DNA from 4 places in the Synergistes jonesii genome. Region 2 is predicted to be linked to each of the others. Evidence: riboswitches for the same ligand, from Rfam matches in the RefSeq annotation. Region 2 holds a riboswitch; each other region holds the start of a gene.
The links. Region 2 has a riboswitch for cobalamin ahead of EH55_RS10265 (TonB-dependent receptor plug domain-containing protein). Riboswitches for the same ligand answer to the same signal wherever they lie in the genome.
Positions count from the first base shown of each region.

Region 1: another riboswitch for cobalamin. It lies ahead of EH55_RS07295 (hydratase); the one in region 2 lies ahead of EH55_RS10265 (TonB-dependent receptor plug domain-containing protein).
Region 3: another riboswitch for cobalamin. It lies ahead of EH55_RS12365 (sirohydrochlorin cobaltochelatase); the one in region 2 lies ahead of EH55_RS10265 (TonB-dependent receptor plug domain-containing protein).
Region 4: another riboswitch for cobalamin. It lies ahead of EH55_RS06985 (TonB-dependent receptor plug domain-containing protein); the one in region 2 lies ahead of EH55_RS10265 (TonB-dependent receptor plug domain-containing protein).

Region 1 is NZ_JMKI01000031.1:202,082-206,144, forward strand. It holds gene EH55_RS07285 (electron transfer flavoprotein subunit alpha/FixB family protein) at 1-603, shown strand, start outside; gene EH55_RS07290 (FAD-binding oxidoreductase) at 600-2,036, shown strand; cobalamin riboswitch at 2,330-2,490, shown strand; gene EH55_RS07295 (hydratase) at 2,805-4,063, shown strand, end outside.
Region 2 is NZ_JMKI01000038.1:42,264-46,326, forward strand. It holds gene scpA (methylmalonyl-CoA mutase) at 1-333, shown strand, start outside; gene meaB (methylmalonyl Co-A mutase-associated GTPase MeaB) at 336-1,502, shown strand; cobalamin riboswitch at 1,837-2,021, shown strand; gene EH55_RS10265 (TonB-dependent receptor plug domain-containing protein) at 2,121-4,063, shown strand, end outside.
Region 3 is NZ_JMKI01000054.1:3,891-7,953, reverse strand. It holds gene EH55_RS12375 (ABC transporter ATP-binding protein) at 1-259, opposite strand, end outside; gene EH55_RS12370 (FecCD family ABC transporter permease) at 256-1,275, opposite strand; gene EH55_RS12365 (sirohydrochlorin cobaltochelatase) at 1,278-2,168, opposite strand; cobalamin riboswitch at 2,326-2,539, opposite strand; gene EH55_RS12360 (ornithine cyclodeaminase family protein) at 2,748-3,797, opposite strand.
Region 4 is NZ_JMKI01000031.1:136,256-140,318, reverse strand. It holds gene EH55_RS06990 (hypothetical protein) at 1-914, opposite strand, end outside; gene EH55_RS06985 (TonB-dependent receptor plug domain-containing protein) at 933-2,942, opposite strand; cobalamin riboswitch at 3,061-3,302, opposite strand; gene EH55_RS06980 (NYN domain-containing protein) at 3,826-4,063, shown strand, end outside.

The DNA of each region.
Region 1 (4,063 bases), on a different contig from region 2:
CTTTTGCTGCAGACAAGGCCGGCGATAGGCGGCAATGTAATGGCGACGATAAAGACGCCCGACTATGTGCCGCAGATGTCGACTGTTCGGCCTAAGACATTCAGAATCCCTCCGCGAATGGAACGCGGCGGCGAGATAGTATATCCCGAAGTGCCGACCGATATTTTCGAAAGCCGAATAGAAGTGATGTCGGTGGAATACAGCGACGACGGCGATAGCAACATACAGGATAAAGATGTCATTATATCGGGGGGCAAGGGACTCAAACGTGCGGAAAATTTCGCTATTGTACGCAGGCTGGCCGAGCTGCTTGACGGCGGGGTCGGCGCGTCCAGGCCGACGGTGGAGGCCAAATGGATAGGCTATCCGCACCAGGTCGGACTCTCGGGCAAGATAGTCTCGCCCAAATTCTACCTGGCCGCGGGCATCTCCGGCGCCGTTCAGCACCTTGCCGGTATGCAGACGGCGCAGAAGATCGTAGCCATAAACAAGGATCCAGACGCCCCGATATTCCGGGTTGCGGACATAGCTCTCTGCGGCGATGCGGCAGATATTTTACCGCGCCTTACGAAGCGCATAACGGAGGAGATGGGACAGCGATGAAAGCGAATTTTTCTTATTCCCAGGTCACTGAAAAGACGATCGAAGACCTGATCTCCGTATTTGGCGGCTCCGGTGTCTCAGTAGATAAAGAAAAGGTGGCGGCATATTCCAAAGACGAAGTCGCCGTGCATTTGTGGGACAAAAATTACGAAGCGGAAGTCGTCTGTTTCGCCGAGAACGCCGAGCAAATATCGGCACTGATGAAATATGCGAACCGACACCGCATCCCCGTGACGCCACGCGGCGCCGGCACAGGACTTTCAGGCGGCGCCGTCCCGGCGTATCGTGGAATAGAACTCTCGCTGGAACGGATGAACAGAATACTCGAATTAGACGCGGCGAACCTCACGATGACCGTCGAACCCGGCGTCGTCACCGCAGAGATAAACAAGACGGCAGCCGCCGCCAACCTGATGTATGCTGGCGACCCGTGCAGCGGAGACGCTTCCTTTATCGGCGGCAATGTCGCGGAAAACGCTGGCGGCAACAAGGTTGTGAAATACGGCGCTACCGGCAACCACGTCTTAGGCATGGAAGTGGTGCTGCCCGACGGCTCTATTTCCTGGTTCGGCGGCAAAAGACGCAAAGACGTTACCGGCTATGACTTCGTCCATCTCATGACAGGCTCGGAAGGTACTCTTGGGATCATCACTAAAATAATACTACGCCTGCTGCCGAGTTATTCATTCGCAGCGGACCTGCTTGTTCCCTTCGATAGCGTGAAAAGGGCTATCGACGCAGTGCCTGCCGTGATAACGAAGGGGAAGACGATTCCATGTTCCATTGAATTTATGGACAAGTGCTCCATGATGCTGACGGAACAATACCTCAGGACGAAATTTCCATTTTCTCACGAAGCGGAGGCCCACCTTATTTTGCAGTTCGAAGGCAACGACCGTGAATCTTTAGCTGACGAGATAGAGAAAATAGGCGATATCTGCATGGAAGAAGGAGCCCTGGAAGTCTTTGTCGCCGACAATAGGACGACGAGGGATAAGCTGTGGAAGGGGCGCAAAAGCGCCGCCGAGGCTGTGTGGTCGTATGCTCCGACACAGATCGCAAACGAAGATATAGTGATACCGGCGAGCGAGATCGCCGTTTTTATGGAAGGGCTGGAGAAAATCAGCCGTGCCGACAGCGTAAAGTATGCCGCTTACGGTCATGTCGGAGACGGGAACATGCACGTAACTCTCTACGTTGAAGAGGAAAATAAAAACTGGCGCGAGATCATCGAGAAGGCACGCCGAGATATGTACGACATGGTCAAAAGGCTGGGAGGCACTCTGACTGGCGAGCACGGAGTCGGCCTCAAGCGTCTTATGTACGCGCCGCAGTTCCTTGACGCGGCGCAGGTCGAGCTGATCCGCCGGGTGAAGCTCGCGTTCGATCCAAACAACATACTCAATCCGGGCAAGATAGTACCCTGGACTTAGCCTCCTGTACTGAGAAACGTTCCCAAGGGCGTGTAAAAACGTCGAAACGCCGGTGTCAGCGAAAGAGTGGCTTCGGCGCTTTTTATTTTCCCTTTTCACAGCCTAAGCGTGCTTTTTCTTATCATTTGCGGCCAGTTGACGTTTTATGCTAATGTTTTATATAAAAATATATAATTTTCAGAATGAAACAATAATTTATCATACTGTAATCCTCTTGTTATCAAAAAAAGAAATTTTGCTCGAATTTTAATAAAAAGCTTGACATTTATAAAATAAGAGGATATATTCGATTTAATAGAACAAGCGGCGCGAAAGCAAGGGAATTTGGTTAAAAACCAAAGCGGCCCCGCCACTGTAGCCACGACGAAATCGCGATATCACTGGACGGCCTCTGGGAAGATGCGATAGTAGGATGAATGGGAGCCAGGAGACCTGTTCGCGCTGCCGGGGGAATAGATCTGCGCGGGCGGATTATGTTTCGTGTATCATCGTCTTAGAATGTGCGGTGAACGTTGTTGCTGTCTGCGCGGAATCTTGGTTTATGCAGGCGGCTTTTTTATTCCCAGCCCCTGCGGCAGATGGCGTATTATATCTTGACAATAAAATGATTTTACTAATAAATGTTAAGATGTTATATTTACTTTAGTACATTTAATGAAGCAGGGAGGCGGGAAAAAGATTCATCTCAGTGTGCGTCGTTTAAAACGTTGGTTAGGCGTCATGCGGATAGCATGACTAATGCTGAAAATATGAGGGAGGATGAATGATTTGATTAAATTGTTCGGGAAAGGCGCCTGGCTTTTAAAGGGAGCGGTTCTGGTGGAGGACGCCGATAAGAAGAGCGTTCCGCAGCTCAGCGAAGAGCTTCGCGCCGCGGGGCTTGAGCTGCCGGAGAAGCCGTCCTTCGATAAGAAGAGCGCCGCGCGCGGAACGATAGCGGCCAAGATCATCGCGGAACACAACGCCTCCGGCACAGAGGATGATTACAGGCTTCGTTTCGACAGCCTTGCGTCGCACGATATCACCTACGTCGGCATAATACAGACGGCGCTTGCAAGCGGCATGAAAAAATTTCCCGTGCCGTACGTCATGACGAACTGTCATAATTCGCTATGCGCAGTCGGAGGGACGATCAACGAGGACGATCATCTTTTCGGGCTCTCCGCCGCGAAAAAGTTCGGTGGGGAATTCGTGCCGGCGCATCTTGCCGTCATCCATTCATATGTCAGAGAGATGATGTCGGGCTGCGGCAGGATGATTCTCGGCTCTGACAGCCATACCCGCTACGGCGCGCTTGGAACGATGGGCGTAGGGGAAGGCGGCCCGGAGCTTGTAAAGCAGCTTGTGGGGCGCACCTATGATTTGCCGCGCGCCGACGTCGCCGCGGTTTATCTTACAGGCGCGCCGAAACCGGGCGTCGGACCTCAGGATGTGGCGCTGGCGATAATAGGCGCGGTTTTCAAAAACGGTTTTGTGAAGAACAAGGTCATGGAGTTCGTCGGCCCGGGTGTTTCAAAGCTTCCCGTCGATTTCCGCTGCGGCGTCGACGTGATGACGACGGAGACGGCCTGCTGGAGTTCCGTGTGGCGCACGGATGAAAAGGTAGAGGAGTATTTCAACATACACGGCCGTCCGGACGCCTATAAGAGGCTCGATCCCGACGACGCAGCGTGGTATGACGCGGCTATTGTGGTGGAGCTCGACAAGATCAAGCCGATGGTAGCGCTTCCCTTCCATCCGAGCTGCGTCTACACGATAGACGAGCTCAGCGCGAATCCGCATGAGATATTGAAAAAGGTAGAGGAAGACGCGCGCCGTAAGCTGGAGAATCCGGAGCTTGACCTCGGCCTCACGGAAAAGATAGACGAGAACGGAAAGATTCACGTGGACCAGGGGATAATAGCCGGCTGCTCCGGCGGCACCTTCGACAATGTCGTCGCGGCGGCTCAGATCATGAAAGGGCGCAGCACGGGCAGCGGCGAGTTCGCGCTGAGCATCTATCCCGGAAGCCAGCCGGCCATGCTGGC
Region 2 (4,063 bases):
GACATGGGCTTCGACGTGGACATCGGTCCGCTCTTCCAGACCCCTGAGGAAACGGCTCAGGACGCCGTGGACAACGATGTGCACATCGTCGGCATGAGCTCGCTCGCCGCCGGGCACAAAACGCTTCTGCCACAGCTCGTCGAGGAACTTAAAAAGCGCGGTAGAGGCGACATCATGGTCGTGGCCGGCGGCGTAATACCGGCTCAGGACTATCAGTTCCTCTACGACCACGGAGCCTCCGCGATATTCGGCCCCGGGACGGTGATCCCCGTCGCCGCGAAAGAGATGCTGACGATACTGAACAAGCGTCTCGCGACGAGAGTCAGCGCTTAAAAATGGGGACAGAATCCCTCAGCGCGGCTAAGCGGACGGGGCGCCTCGAATGGCAGCCGGAGGACGCGGGTTCCGAATACGCCTGCTCCGTGATGCCGGGAGTGCCGCTTTCGCCGGACTGCAACGTACAGGCGCAGCGCGGCGGTCAGGCGCTCCCTTTGCGGAGCGCGCTCACTGCGGAGGATTACGCGAACGGGATAATCGCCGGAGACCGCGTCACGCTTTCGCGCGCGATCACGGTAATCGAGAGCAACGCGCCGAAGCACTTTGAATTGGGACAGGAAATCATCCAGAGGATACTGCCCTACAGCGGCGGGGCGATGCGCGTAGGGGTGACGGGCGTACCGGGCGCAGGGAAAAGCACTTTCATTGAAGCGTTCGGGACGTATCTGACGAAAAACGGGCACAAAGTCGCTGTGCTCGCGGTAGACCCTTCGAGCTCGCTTACAAGGGGCAGCATACTCGGAGACAAGACGCGCATGGAGAACCTTGCGCGGCAGAAAAACGCTTTTATCAGACCCTCTCCCTCCGGCGGTTCGCTGGGCGGCGTCACGAGAAAAAGCCGCGAAACGATGCTGCTCTGCGAAGCTGCCGGCTACGACACGATACTTGTGGAAACGGTGGGGGTCGGGCAAAGCGAAACGATGGTGCGCCAGATGGTCGATTACTTTCTCGTCATCGTCATCACAGGCGCCGGCGACGAGCTTCAGGGCATAAAAAAGGGAATAATCGAGCTGGCTGACAGCATACTCGTCAACAAAGCCGACGGCGACAACAAAATGAAGGCCCTGATGGCGCGCGCCGATTACGAGCAGATACTCCACTATCTGCGCCAGCCTACCGAAGGCTGGAAGACGAAGGCATACACCTGTTCGTCGATCACCGGCGAAGGTATACCGGAGATGTGGAGCGTAATAGAAGATTTCCGTGAGAACGTCACGAAGTCGGGAATCTTCATAAAGCGGCGCAAAGAACAAACAATCGAATGGGTCCGCGCGATGGCCGGCGAATATCTTCAAAACAGGATAGCCCGCTGCGCGGAGCTCACAAAATGCAGGGAAGAGATAGAAAGGAGAGTGATCGAGGGGGCAATTACTCCGACGTCTGCGGCCAAAGCGCTGACGGCGTCAATGGAAAGGCTGCTCTTCACAAACGCACGCGAAACATAACGGACTGAAAAACCACACACACTGTCAAATCCAAGGCGGCGCGCGTCGGTCCGCACAACCGGCGCGCCGCGGCCGAGGAAAAGCTTATAAGGTTTTATTATTTTTTATTTTTGCGGCACAACGGCGGCCGAAGCACAATTCCTGCGCGGAAGGCCGCGGTAGAACAAGCTATCTTGGCGGGATAGCGCAGTATCCCGCCTTCTTGGATAGAGCCGTCTCTCCTTAAGCGCTCCGCCGGCTTCGTCAGCCGGCGGAGCGCTTCCATTTCATAAACGTCCCGCTCCTTCCCCCGGCTTGCATCAGCGGCGTCGCGCCATTTGACAAATAACGGGGGCAATGATATTTTTTATACTGTAAAAGTTGAATATTTTCTGCGGAGTATGGGAATCCGGTCAAAAGCCGGAACGGCCCCTGCCGCCGTGATCGGGACGAAAGCGCATAATGCCATTGCATACAGCGAGAAGGCGCGCGATTAGGATGAACGTAAGTCGGAAAACCTGCTGCGGAGAACTTGGCTTTAGCGCGCAGGAGGTGCGGGGCAGCGGCTGACCGTGAGAACGATACGCGGGAGACGATGCGAAATCCTCCCGCGTATATTTATTCACGGAGGTCGTTCTCTTGCGACACAAAGCGCGCGTCATTTCATTTTTCATCGCCTTATCGCTTATCTGCACGGCTCCGCCTTACGCCGGCGAGGGCGCGGCTGAAGAGATTCAGCTGCCGGAGGAAGAGGTGACGGCGGCGGCGGAAGAAGACGCATCTCTCTTATCCCCCGGCACTGTCTCCGTGGTCAGGCCCGAAGAGATGGAGGGCGAGCACAAAAACCTGCCGGAGCTGTTGAAAGAAGTTCCCGGCCTTCACGTCGTCGAGAGCAAGGGGCGCGGCGCCTACACTGTCGCGTCGGTGCGCGGCAGCACCGCCGCCGAGGTCTCCGTCTTCGTCGACGGGGTCCTGATGAATTTAGGCGGGGAATCTGCAGTAGACCTCTCGGCGATTCCCACGGCGAACGTCGAGAGGATAGAAATCTATCGCGGCTATGTCCCGGCGCGCTTCGCCGGAGCGTCGATGGGCGGCGTGATAAACATCATAACGAAGACGCCCGACAAGGCCGGCGGAGCCCTCTCACTGGGCGCGGGCTCCTACGGCAAATTCAATACGAGCCTCTCCTACGCTATGCCGCTCGGCGGCGGCTCTTTCTTTATCGGGGCGAATTACGAGCGCTCGGACGGCGACTTCGAATACACGAACGACAACAATACCCCCTACACGCCGGAGGATGATTACAGGGCGAAGCGCCAGAACAACGGCTATAAAAATTCCGACGTCCTGCTCAAATGGAAAAACGACGACTGGTCGGCGCGCTTCGGCTGGAAGCGCAGCGACCGCGACCTTCCGTACGCCGCGCCCGGCGCGGACAGGGACGACAGCCCACAGGGCGCGCAGCTCGACACGAAACAGACCGACTTCTCGATCTCGCGCCGTTTCAAAAGCGGCGCCGTCGACTGGGGGATAAAGGCCGAATATCTGCATCAGAATAAAAAGTACGACGACGAGGAGAACGTCCTTGGAGGCTGGGGCGAGCAGCACAACGAGTACGCGACGGACAGGTATGGATTTGCGATAGACGGCGCGTGGCGGCTCGGAGAAAACCACCTCGTCGAATTCTTAGCAGATTATTCAAAAGAAAAGCTGAGGGCGGAGGGAGACATCGTCACGACCTTCGGCGGGACTTCCGATTTCCGCAGAGAGGCGGCCGACGTGCAGCTGCAGGACACTATAAGCCTCAGCAAAGACGGCACTCTGACCTTCACGCCCATCGTACGCTGGAACATGTGGGGCGGCGACGGCGAATTTTCCTTCGGCGCGGCCCTCTCCAAGGAGCTGCCGCGCGGCTGGACGATCAGGGCCTCGGGCGGCAGCTACAACAGGGCCCCCAACCTCTACGAGCTCTACGGCGACGGCGCCTTCGTCAGACCGAACGAAAATCTCGGCTGGGAGGACGGCAGCCAGTGGGACCTCGGCGTATCTTGGAAGGGAAAGCTCGCGGGCGCCGACGCCTCCGCTTCGCTGACCTACTTCGGACGCCGTTCGAACGACCTCATCGAATTCGTCATGACGAGCCCGCGCTACGGGCAGTACATAAACATAGGCAAGGCCCGCGTTAACGGCATAGAGTTCGAGGGGCGCGCCGCGTGGGACAAATGGGACGTGAAGCTCTCGGCGACGTGGACCGACGCCAAGAACGCCACCGAGGACTACCGCGAGGAACAGCCTCTGCCGAACAGGCCGGAGTGGGAGGGCTACCTGCGCCTTTCAAGAAAGTTCCTGAAGGACGACGCCGCGACGGCCTTCGCCGAGCTGCGCTATATCGGAGAGAACTACTACGACACGGCGGGTTCGATCAAGATGGACGACCTCTTCACCGTCGGCGTGGGGCTGCACTGGCGCATAAGGGAAAGGCTGAAGCTGACGCTCGGCGTCGACGACATATTCGACGAAGGGCCGGAATTGAAGATGTACTCGGTCAAAAACGGACCGGAAAGGACCATGTGGTATCCGCT
Region 3 (4,063 bases), on a different contig from region 2:
CGCTCGTGCTCTGCGGCAGGAAGCCGACCATGCGGCCGAAATCGCGGCGCGGGATATCCTTTACCTCCCTGGAGCCGAAAGACAGGCTGCCTCCGTAGCGTCCGAGCCCGCCGAGCGTGCGCAGCAGCGTGCTCTTGCCCCCTCCGTTCGGCCCGATAAGCGCCGTGATCCTGCCACGCTCTATTCCGCCGCTTATGCCGTCTATCACCGTTTTCCCGCCGTATCCGGCGCTGAGGCCGCTGAACGCGTAGAGCTTCACGCGCCGGCCTTTCCGCGAATCAATATCCAGCAGAAGAAGGGGCCGCCTATCAGCGCGGTGATGACGCCGACCGGAAGCTCGCCCATCGCCTGCGCGGCTCCGTCCGCGAGCACGAGCAGCAGCCCGCCGCCGAGGAAGCAGAAGACGAGCAGCGGCCGCGTCGAAGGCCCGATAAAGGAGCGCGTAAGATGCGGCACGACGAGCCCGACGAAGCCGATTATCCCGAAAAAGCTGACTACCGCGGCGGTGGCGAGCGATGAAACGGCAAGCAGCAGCGCGCGCAGCTTCTTCTCCTCGACGCCGAGCAGTTCGCCCTGCCCCTCGGAGAGCGAGCAGGCGTCGATCTGGCGCGCGCAGACAAAGGCGGGGACGAACAATATAAGAGACGAGCACCAGACTATGACGGCCGCCGACGGCGACGCCCCCGAAAGGCTGCCCATCAGCCAGAGGACTATCGCTCCGAGGCGGTCGTCCGCGATCGCCTTGAGGAACGTCACGCCGGCGGAGAGTATCGCGTTCATGACGACGCCGGCGAGAACGATGCTGGACGCGCCTCCTCCGCTGCGCGCGGCTATGAGGCTGACGAGCCACAGCGAGGACATCGCGCCTAAAAAAGCCATCGGCACCACCGCATACGAGTCGAGAAAAAAGCCGAGCGCGCCTCCGAACGCCGCACCCGCCGCAATCCCGAGCGTATAGGGCTCTGCGAGCGCGTTAGTAAGCAACCCCTGGAGCACCGCTCCGGACGCGGCGAGAAGCCCGCCGCAGCCGACGGCGGCAAAAAAGCGGGGCAGCCGGATGCTCCTTACGACAAGAGCCTCCGGCGACGCGCCCATGCTTTCGTCCAAAAAGGGATTCAACAGCGCCGCGACGCGGGCGGCCGGTATGTCCCATTCGCCCGCGCCGAGCCTCCAAAGCGCGGAGATAAAGAGCAGCAGGCAGAGCAGCGCCGCCAACCGCAGGCGCTTGCCGCTGAGTTTTCCCCTGTGCCTCGAAAGCTCTTCGGCGTCGGTCATTTTTATTTCATCATATCCTTTATCTTTGCTACGAAGAGCTTCGCTATCCCTTCATCCTCCCCGAGCCCGACCAAGTGTGCCTTGATATCCTTGTAGCCGGCACCCTTCAGCTGGTTGTACCATGACTCGGGGTCATCCCTGCCGGCGAGGTCGTTGTTAGCGTGATCGCCCGCAACGATCATGAGAGGCGAAATAACGAGCGACTTTACGGCTGTGTTGTGTTTGAGGCGCGCGACGACGTCTTCGATCATCGGCGCCGCTTCTACTGTGCCGAGCGTGAAGCGCCCGGGGGCCTTCTTATCGAGCGAGAGCTGAAGCTGGCTGTACATGGCGTTTGCCGCGTGATGCGGCGTGCCGTGCCCCATAAGGACGATCTCCGTCCCGGCGTTCGCGAGATCCTTCGCGAAGCGCTTTACAAGGATATCGGCCATCGCGTCGCAGTCGTCGGCTGACGAGAGATAGGGGCGCGCGAGCTTCAGCTCCCTGAATTCGTACTTTCCCTTTATCGCCGCGAAGCCGTTAACCACGCCCGAAATGTCGTCGTACTCTTCCCCGGGTATGATATGCGTCGGCATCACGTATACGTGGGTGAAACCTTCGTCGTTCATCTGAGCGAGGGCCGACGTCGGCGTCGGGATATTGACCTTCTGCTCCTTGGCTATCTTATTACGGATGATGTTCGACGTATAGGCGAGGCGCACCTCCGTCCCCGGGAAGGCCGCCTTAGCGGAATTGACGAGGTTGTCGATCGCCTTTCTCGCATCCGGCATCGAGGTGCCGAAGGCGACGATCAGGACGCCCTTTTTGTCCGGCTTGTCCTTCGGCGCGCCGGCGTAGGCGACGCCTGACATTACGAGTGTAAACGTTACGAGCGCTATTACAAATGATTTCACGATTCTTTACCGTCCTTTCAAAACCTATCCGGAAAAAGTTCCGGAGCCCATAAAAAAAGACCCGGAAGCGATCCCCCGTGTCCTTACCGTGTCTGCCGGCAGCAGGCCCATAAACTCCGAGCCTGCTGTGAAGACGTTCGCCCGCGCAAACGGATCCCCCCTTGAGCTCTCACAGGCAGGTTTCCTGGCTTCCCTTCATCCTAATCGCGAGCCTTCCCGGAAAAATCCAGTGGCATCCTTTCGCTTTCGTCCGAGCTACAGTGGCGGGGCCGCACCGGCATAGAAAATACGCACCGGTTTCCCTTCCCCTGAGAGACAATATTTTATTGTTTCCGTAATTATAGCAGAATGCCGCCGACATAACATATAATTCAGCGGCTTTCAGCGGTTTTCTCAAGTATTTTTCGGCCAGCGCCGCGCAAAAGGAACTCCCGGCTTAGCCTGGAGTTTTATTCAGGCAAACAGATATCAGGCGGCGCGCGGCCGCCTGATAACAAATAGGCGTACACGACAACTGGGCCGACCCACCCATGCCGGACGCGCCGCTCAAAAAAATCCGGCCCTTAAAAGACACCCGCGCTACAGCTTCATCTTCGTGCCGATTCCCATTTCGAGGGCGCGCGAAAGAATCGCTTGACCCATTGCTATGTCGTTCGTGGAAATTCCTATGTTGCTGCAGACTATCAATTCGCCGCGCTTCGCGCGCCCCTCCTTCAGTCCGGCAAGCATCTCGCCCGTCTCGCAGAAAATTTTCGGCAGCCCGTCGGGGAAGTAGCCCATTTCATTGAAGAGCTCGTGCTCGTCGGAGCTGTCGACGATATACTTGTCCGCCTCAAGCGCGATCGACGGTTCCCAGAAAGTGTTGAGGTCGCACGGCAGAATCGTCTGCCCCTTCCGTACCCATTCCTTTTTCGCGATAGCCATCGGCTTGCGCACGATGAACGTCGCAGAGCTCAGCACCTCACAGCTCTTGACGGCCTCCTCAACGCTCTTCGCCTTGACTATCGGCACGCCGACCTCGCCGCGCACCTGCGCCATCAGCCGGTCCATGCACTCCGGATATTTGTCGTAGATATATATGCGCTCAAGCTTCTTCAGCGTCTTCGCGACGAAGCGGACGTGCCCGACACCCTGCACGCCGCAGCCGAACATGCCGAAGGTCTTTGCATCCGGATGCAGCGCGGCGGCCGCGAGCGCCGTGACGGCCGGGGTCCTCATCGCGGTCAGCCACGTACAGTCCATAACGGCGACCGGCACGCCCGTCATCACGTCGTTCATTATCTGCAGCCCCGTAGTCTGCGGCAGCTCATATTCTCGCGGGTTGCGTGGGAAGCACTCTATCCATTTCATACCGCAGGCCGTTTTGCCGGGGACGTAGGCCGGCATCGCATGGAAAAATACGTCCTCGAAGGGATGTATTCCTATCTTTGCCGGCATCTCGTACTCTTTCTTCCCGTGCGCTGTCATCGCGTCCTTCACTATAGCGAGCGTTTCCTCGACGCTCGGCCCCGCCTTGATGCATTCAGATCTTGTTAACCAAAGTATCTCCTTCCCAAGGTCGAGCTTTGTCTTCAGATAAGCGTGCTCCTTCTTAAACGCCTTCAGCTGTGCTTCATTCGCGGTGTACATGCCCAAGCCCCCTGTCCGTTCCGCTTCTGTTCTAAGCCCAAAAAACTATAATTGAAATATTTATTTTAAAAACCCTATACTTCAATTATTATATTAACATTCAAGCGAATGTTCAAGTATATTTTAACATTATAATCTGTTACAGTATATATTTATACTCTTATATACACTATTTTATAGTGCGCCGCGCCGGAAGAGGAGAAAAATATCGCCGCCACGGAGGCGGACGATTAAAAAACTTATCAGGCACGGACACCGGAAAAATT
Region 4 (4,063 bases), on a different contig from region 2:
TGCAGGAATACGCGCCCGTTTATGAAAGCAAGCCCGCTGAACATGTAGTACCATTCAGGAAAGCGTGCGTGGGTCTCTTCTCCGCGCGCAAGCAGAGTCGACTCAAGCGTCTCCAGGTCGCAGACCTCGATCGTCGTTTTTTCATTGTAGCCGCCGTCAGTGACCTGGTAGCCGCCGAAGCTGCAGACGTAGAGCTTACTGCCGACGCGCGTATAGACGCCGTCGTTCTGCCCGTCCATGTTGCGCCCTGTCATGTCGGCGCTGGCTATCACGTTGAGGTCTTTGTCGAATTTCCATATCTGGTTCGGCCCATAGGCGACGCTGGGCTGCATCGGGTCGCCGGCGGTGTCCGTTATTATCGCGTAGAGATATCCGTTGTAGGAGAAGAGCCCCTCGCCGTGTTTGCCTCTTATTTCAGGGTGCGCCCATACTTTGTTTTCCGCGTAGGCGTCGTTCGTCATCACGACGCGCGAGATGACGGCCTTGTCGTAGCCGGTCGCGTAGAGGTAGTTGCCTATCGTGGCCATCGCGCGGATGTTTTTCACCGAGCAGGTGAACTGTTTGAGCGGCCTGTTCCAGTTGGAGGGGACGGTCCAAGCGCTTCTCGGCCCCGGGTCGAAGACGTCTACCACGTCCGGCGTGGAGCCACCGACGCCTGTGTAGAATGTGAGCGCTACGCGCAGTCTGCCCTCCGCGTCGAGGAATGGCCGGATGCCGTTGCCCTGGTTGCCGCCCATGTTGGACTGCAGCGGCGAGAAGGGGGCTTGCGAGCCCGTGATGATGCCGAGCGAGACCGGGTCGCTGTAGGTGGTCTGGCGCGTGAAGAGCAGGTCGGCGGAGGCGCCCGCCGCCGCGAGCAGAATTACGAGCAGCGCCGATAAGAGTATCTTAAATTTCTGTGCGCGGGTTTTCATTTTCCTTTGCCCCTTTCTTTAAAACGTCCATATCAGCGACGCGTAGAAGGTGCGCCCCTGCAGCGGGTACCACATTGTACGGTCCGGCCCGTAGCCCTCGGCGAGGAAGAGGACGTCCGGCCCCTTGTCGAATATGTCGTCCACGCCGACGACGAGTTTGAGGTCGTCTTTTATGCTGTAGCACAGGCCTACGCCGAAGGTGAGCAGGTCGTCTTGTTTGACCTCCTGGTTGCGGTCATAGAAGTTGTTGCCGATGTAGCGCGCCTCGGCGAAGGCCGAGAGCCGCTTGTTTTTCAGCAGGTTGTTGCGTGCGACGCGCAGGAAGCCCTCGTATTCGGGGCGGTTGGGGATCCTCATGCCGTCGTAGGCTCCGGGAGTTTTGTTCACCGCGTCCATCCAGGTGGCGGAGCCGTAGACTTCCCAGTCGTCCCATTTTATCGAGCCTTCCAGCTCAAGGCCCTTGATGTGCGCTTTGCCCACGTTCTCATAGCGTGCGTAGCGCGGATTGACGACGAAGTATTCTATCAGGTTGTCCACATGGCTGCCAAAATATGTGAGGGTGACTTCGCTTCTGCCTTTGAACAGGTCTCCCTTCCAGGTGACGCCGGCGTCCCACTGCGTCCCCTCCTCCCAGTCGAGCCGCGGATTAGGTATGACGAAGGCGCCGTCGCCGTAGAGTTCGTACATGTTGGGCGCGCGGTTGTAGCCGCCGTATGTAACTTTCGCGCTCCAATGTTCGTCGAATTTGTAGTTGAGCGCCGCCCCGCCGGAAAATTCGGTGCGGCCGTCGGCGTGGTTCCAGCGTATTATCGGCGTGAGCCAGAATTTATCTTTGGCGCCTATGCTTATCGTGTCCTGTACCTGCCCGTTCCAGGCGTAGCGCGTATGTTTTTCAATTCCGGCGAAGTAGTTTATGACGTCGCCCTTGGTGCGGAGCGTTTCGTCGTACCAGTTCCAGAGGAATTCCAAGAGGTGGCTGTCCCCCGCCGGCAGGGAGCCGTCTATCGCGACGCCGTAGCGGTCAGTCTCGTATCTGTTGTGTTTATACGACGAGCCGGGCAGTCCGAACTGGTTGTCGCCGTCTTTAGGGTCGTCGTATTTTTTCTCCTGACGCAGGTATTCGAGGCGGACGCCGAGGTCGAGCTCTCCTATCTTGCGGCGGTGCGTCGCCGCAAAGTTCCACTGGTCTGTGACCTGCACGGCGGTCGGCTCCCAGTATCTGTCGCTCTCTATGCCCATCACCGGCAGAGGCAGGTCGCGGTCGTTGCGCTTCCACGCACCTTCTATGGTCCAGTTTTCGTTCTGCCATTTGACGAGCGCGTCGCTGTTCTGGTAGGAGTTGTTTTTGCGTTTGACCTCGTAGTCGTCGTTCTGGTCGTATTCGTTACGGGTGTTGAGGTATGTGAAGTCTCCCCTCGCCTGGTCGCGCGTTACGCCGACGAAGAGCGCGCCGTCCCCCAATTTCGTGCTGTAGGCGGCGTTTGCGAGAAAGCGGCCGTAGGAGCCGCCGCCTGCAAGCAGCGTGCCGCCGCCCCTGTCGTCGGGCTTTTTCGTTATGATGTTGATTACGCCGCCCATCGACGCGCCGCCGAAGCGCGCCGGGATGTAGCCGCGGTAGACTTCGATACGCTCGACGTTTTCCACGGGGATCGTGGAGAGGTCGACGGCCGCCTCGCTGCCCAGGTTCATCAGTACGCCGTCGACGTATACGGCCACCTGCGACGGCGTGCTGCCGCGCACGGAGACGGTAGTATAGGCGCCGCGCCCCTTGAGCTCTATCACGTGCAGCCCCGGGACCTGCTTGAGAAGTTCGGGAAGGTTTTTCTGCTCCCCCTTCATCTCCTGGGGCTTGATGACGGAGACGGTGCCGGGCGAGAGGAGCAGCTTGTCCTCTTCTTCGGAGTCCGCCGTGACCCGCTCCTCTGGCAGCCGCACCGGCTCCTCCGCGGCGCATATGCGGGGCGGCGGCGCCGTTAGCGGGGCGAACGATAAAAGGAGCAAAAGTACGAGATACATTTTCTTCTGCAAAGCGACGACCTCCGAACATATAAAAATTACGCGGGAGAGGTGCAAACGCCGTCTCCCGCGTAGAATTACACAGTCTTTATTCGCCGGTCAGCCGCTGTCTGCGCCCTCTGCGCGCTTGAAGCCCGTATATCGCGCGGCAGGTTTCCCGACTCTCGGTTCCCCGGGCCGCGCCTTCCCATCTTTCGACAGTGGCTGAATGCGGCTCGGTCTGCGGAGGCGACGTACGCGCTCTCCGCTTGCCGATTACGGTGGCAGGGGCCGTTCCGGCTTCTCACCGGATTCCCTAACTCCGCGGATATGTCTTTATTAAGATGCTATATTACACATCAATGCTAAACTACCACCTGCCGACGGCTTTGTCAAATCATTTTTTTGACGGGAAAAACCAAACGGGTTTCCATCGCTCTGTTTCTACTTATTCGCCGACGCCGTGTATCGTCTTTCCGTCGACCGCCGTTACGCGCGCTTTTGACGTTCGATCTCCAGCCAATTCAACAAAGAGTCGAAGTCCGCCCGGAAAAGGCGTCGCGATATCGAAGCGAGGAAGGGGGGATGTCATATCGCCCCCGGCTGGATTCTGGTTTACAAAATCGAAACAGGATAATATTCTTCGAGCACATTGGAACACAGAGCGACGTCTTTTAACACCATTTTGGCAGCGTACCTTCTTTAATTCTGAGGAACTCTTTTTGCGATGTCAGTCTATGTCAGTCTTTATTTACTGAAAATTATGAATAAACACTAAAAATATTGTTTTATACCAGTATCCATGATATATTTATCCATACAATAAGCCCTGTGGCGAATAGCCCACAGCCCCCCGGTCGGTCTCGGCTTCGAATTGGAGTGCGGACGCGGGGTCTTTTTTTAGGAGTGATTTCCTTTGAGAAAAGCGGCCTTTTTCATCGACGGCTTCAACCTTTATCATTCGCTTGACACAAGAAAAGACTTTCGCAAATATAAATGGCTCGATCTGTGGCGTTTTTCAAAACTCATCCTCCTTCCAAATGAAGAACTTGCCGACGTTTACTACTTCACGGCCTATACGGATTGGAACCCCGACCGCAAGAAGAGGCACCAGGTTTATGTCCTCATGAATGAAAGCGTCGGCTGCAAGGTCG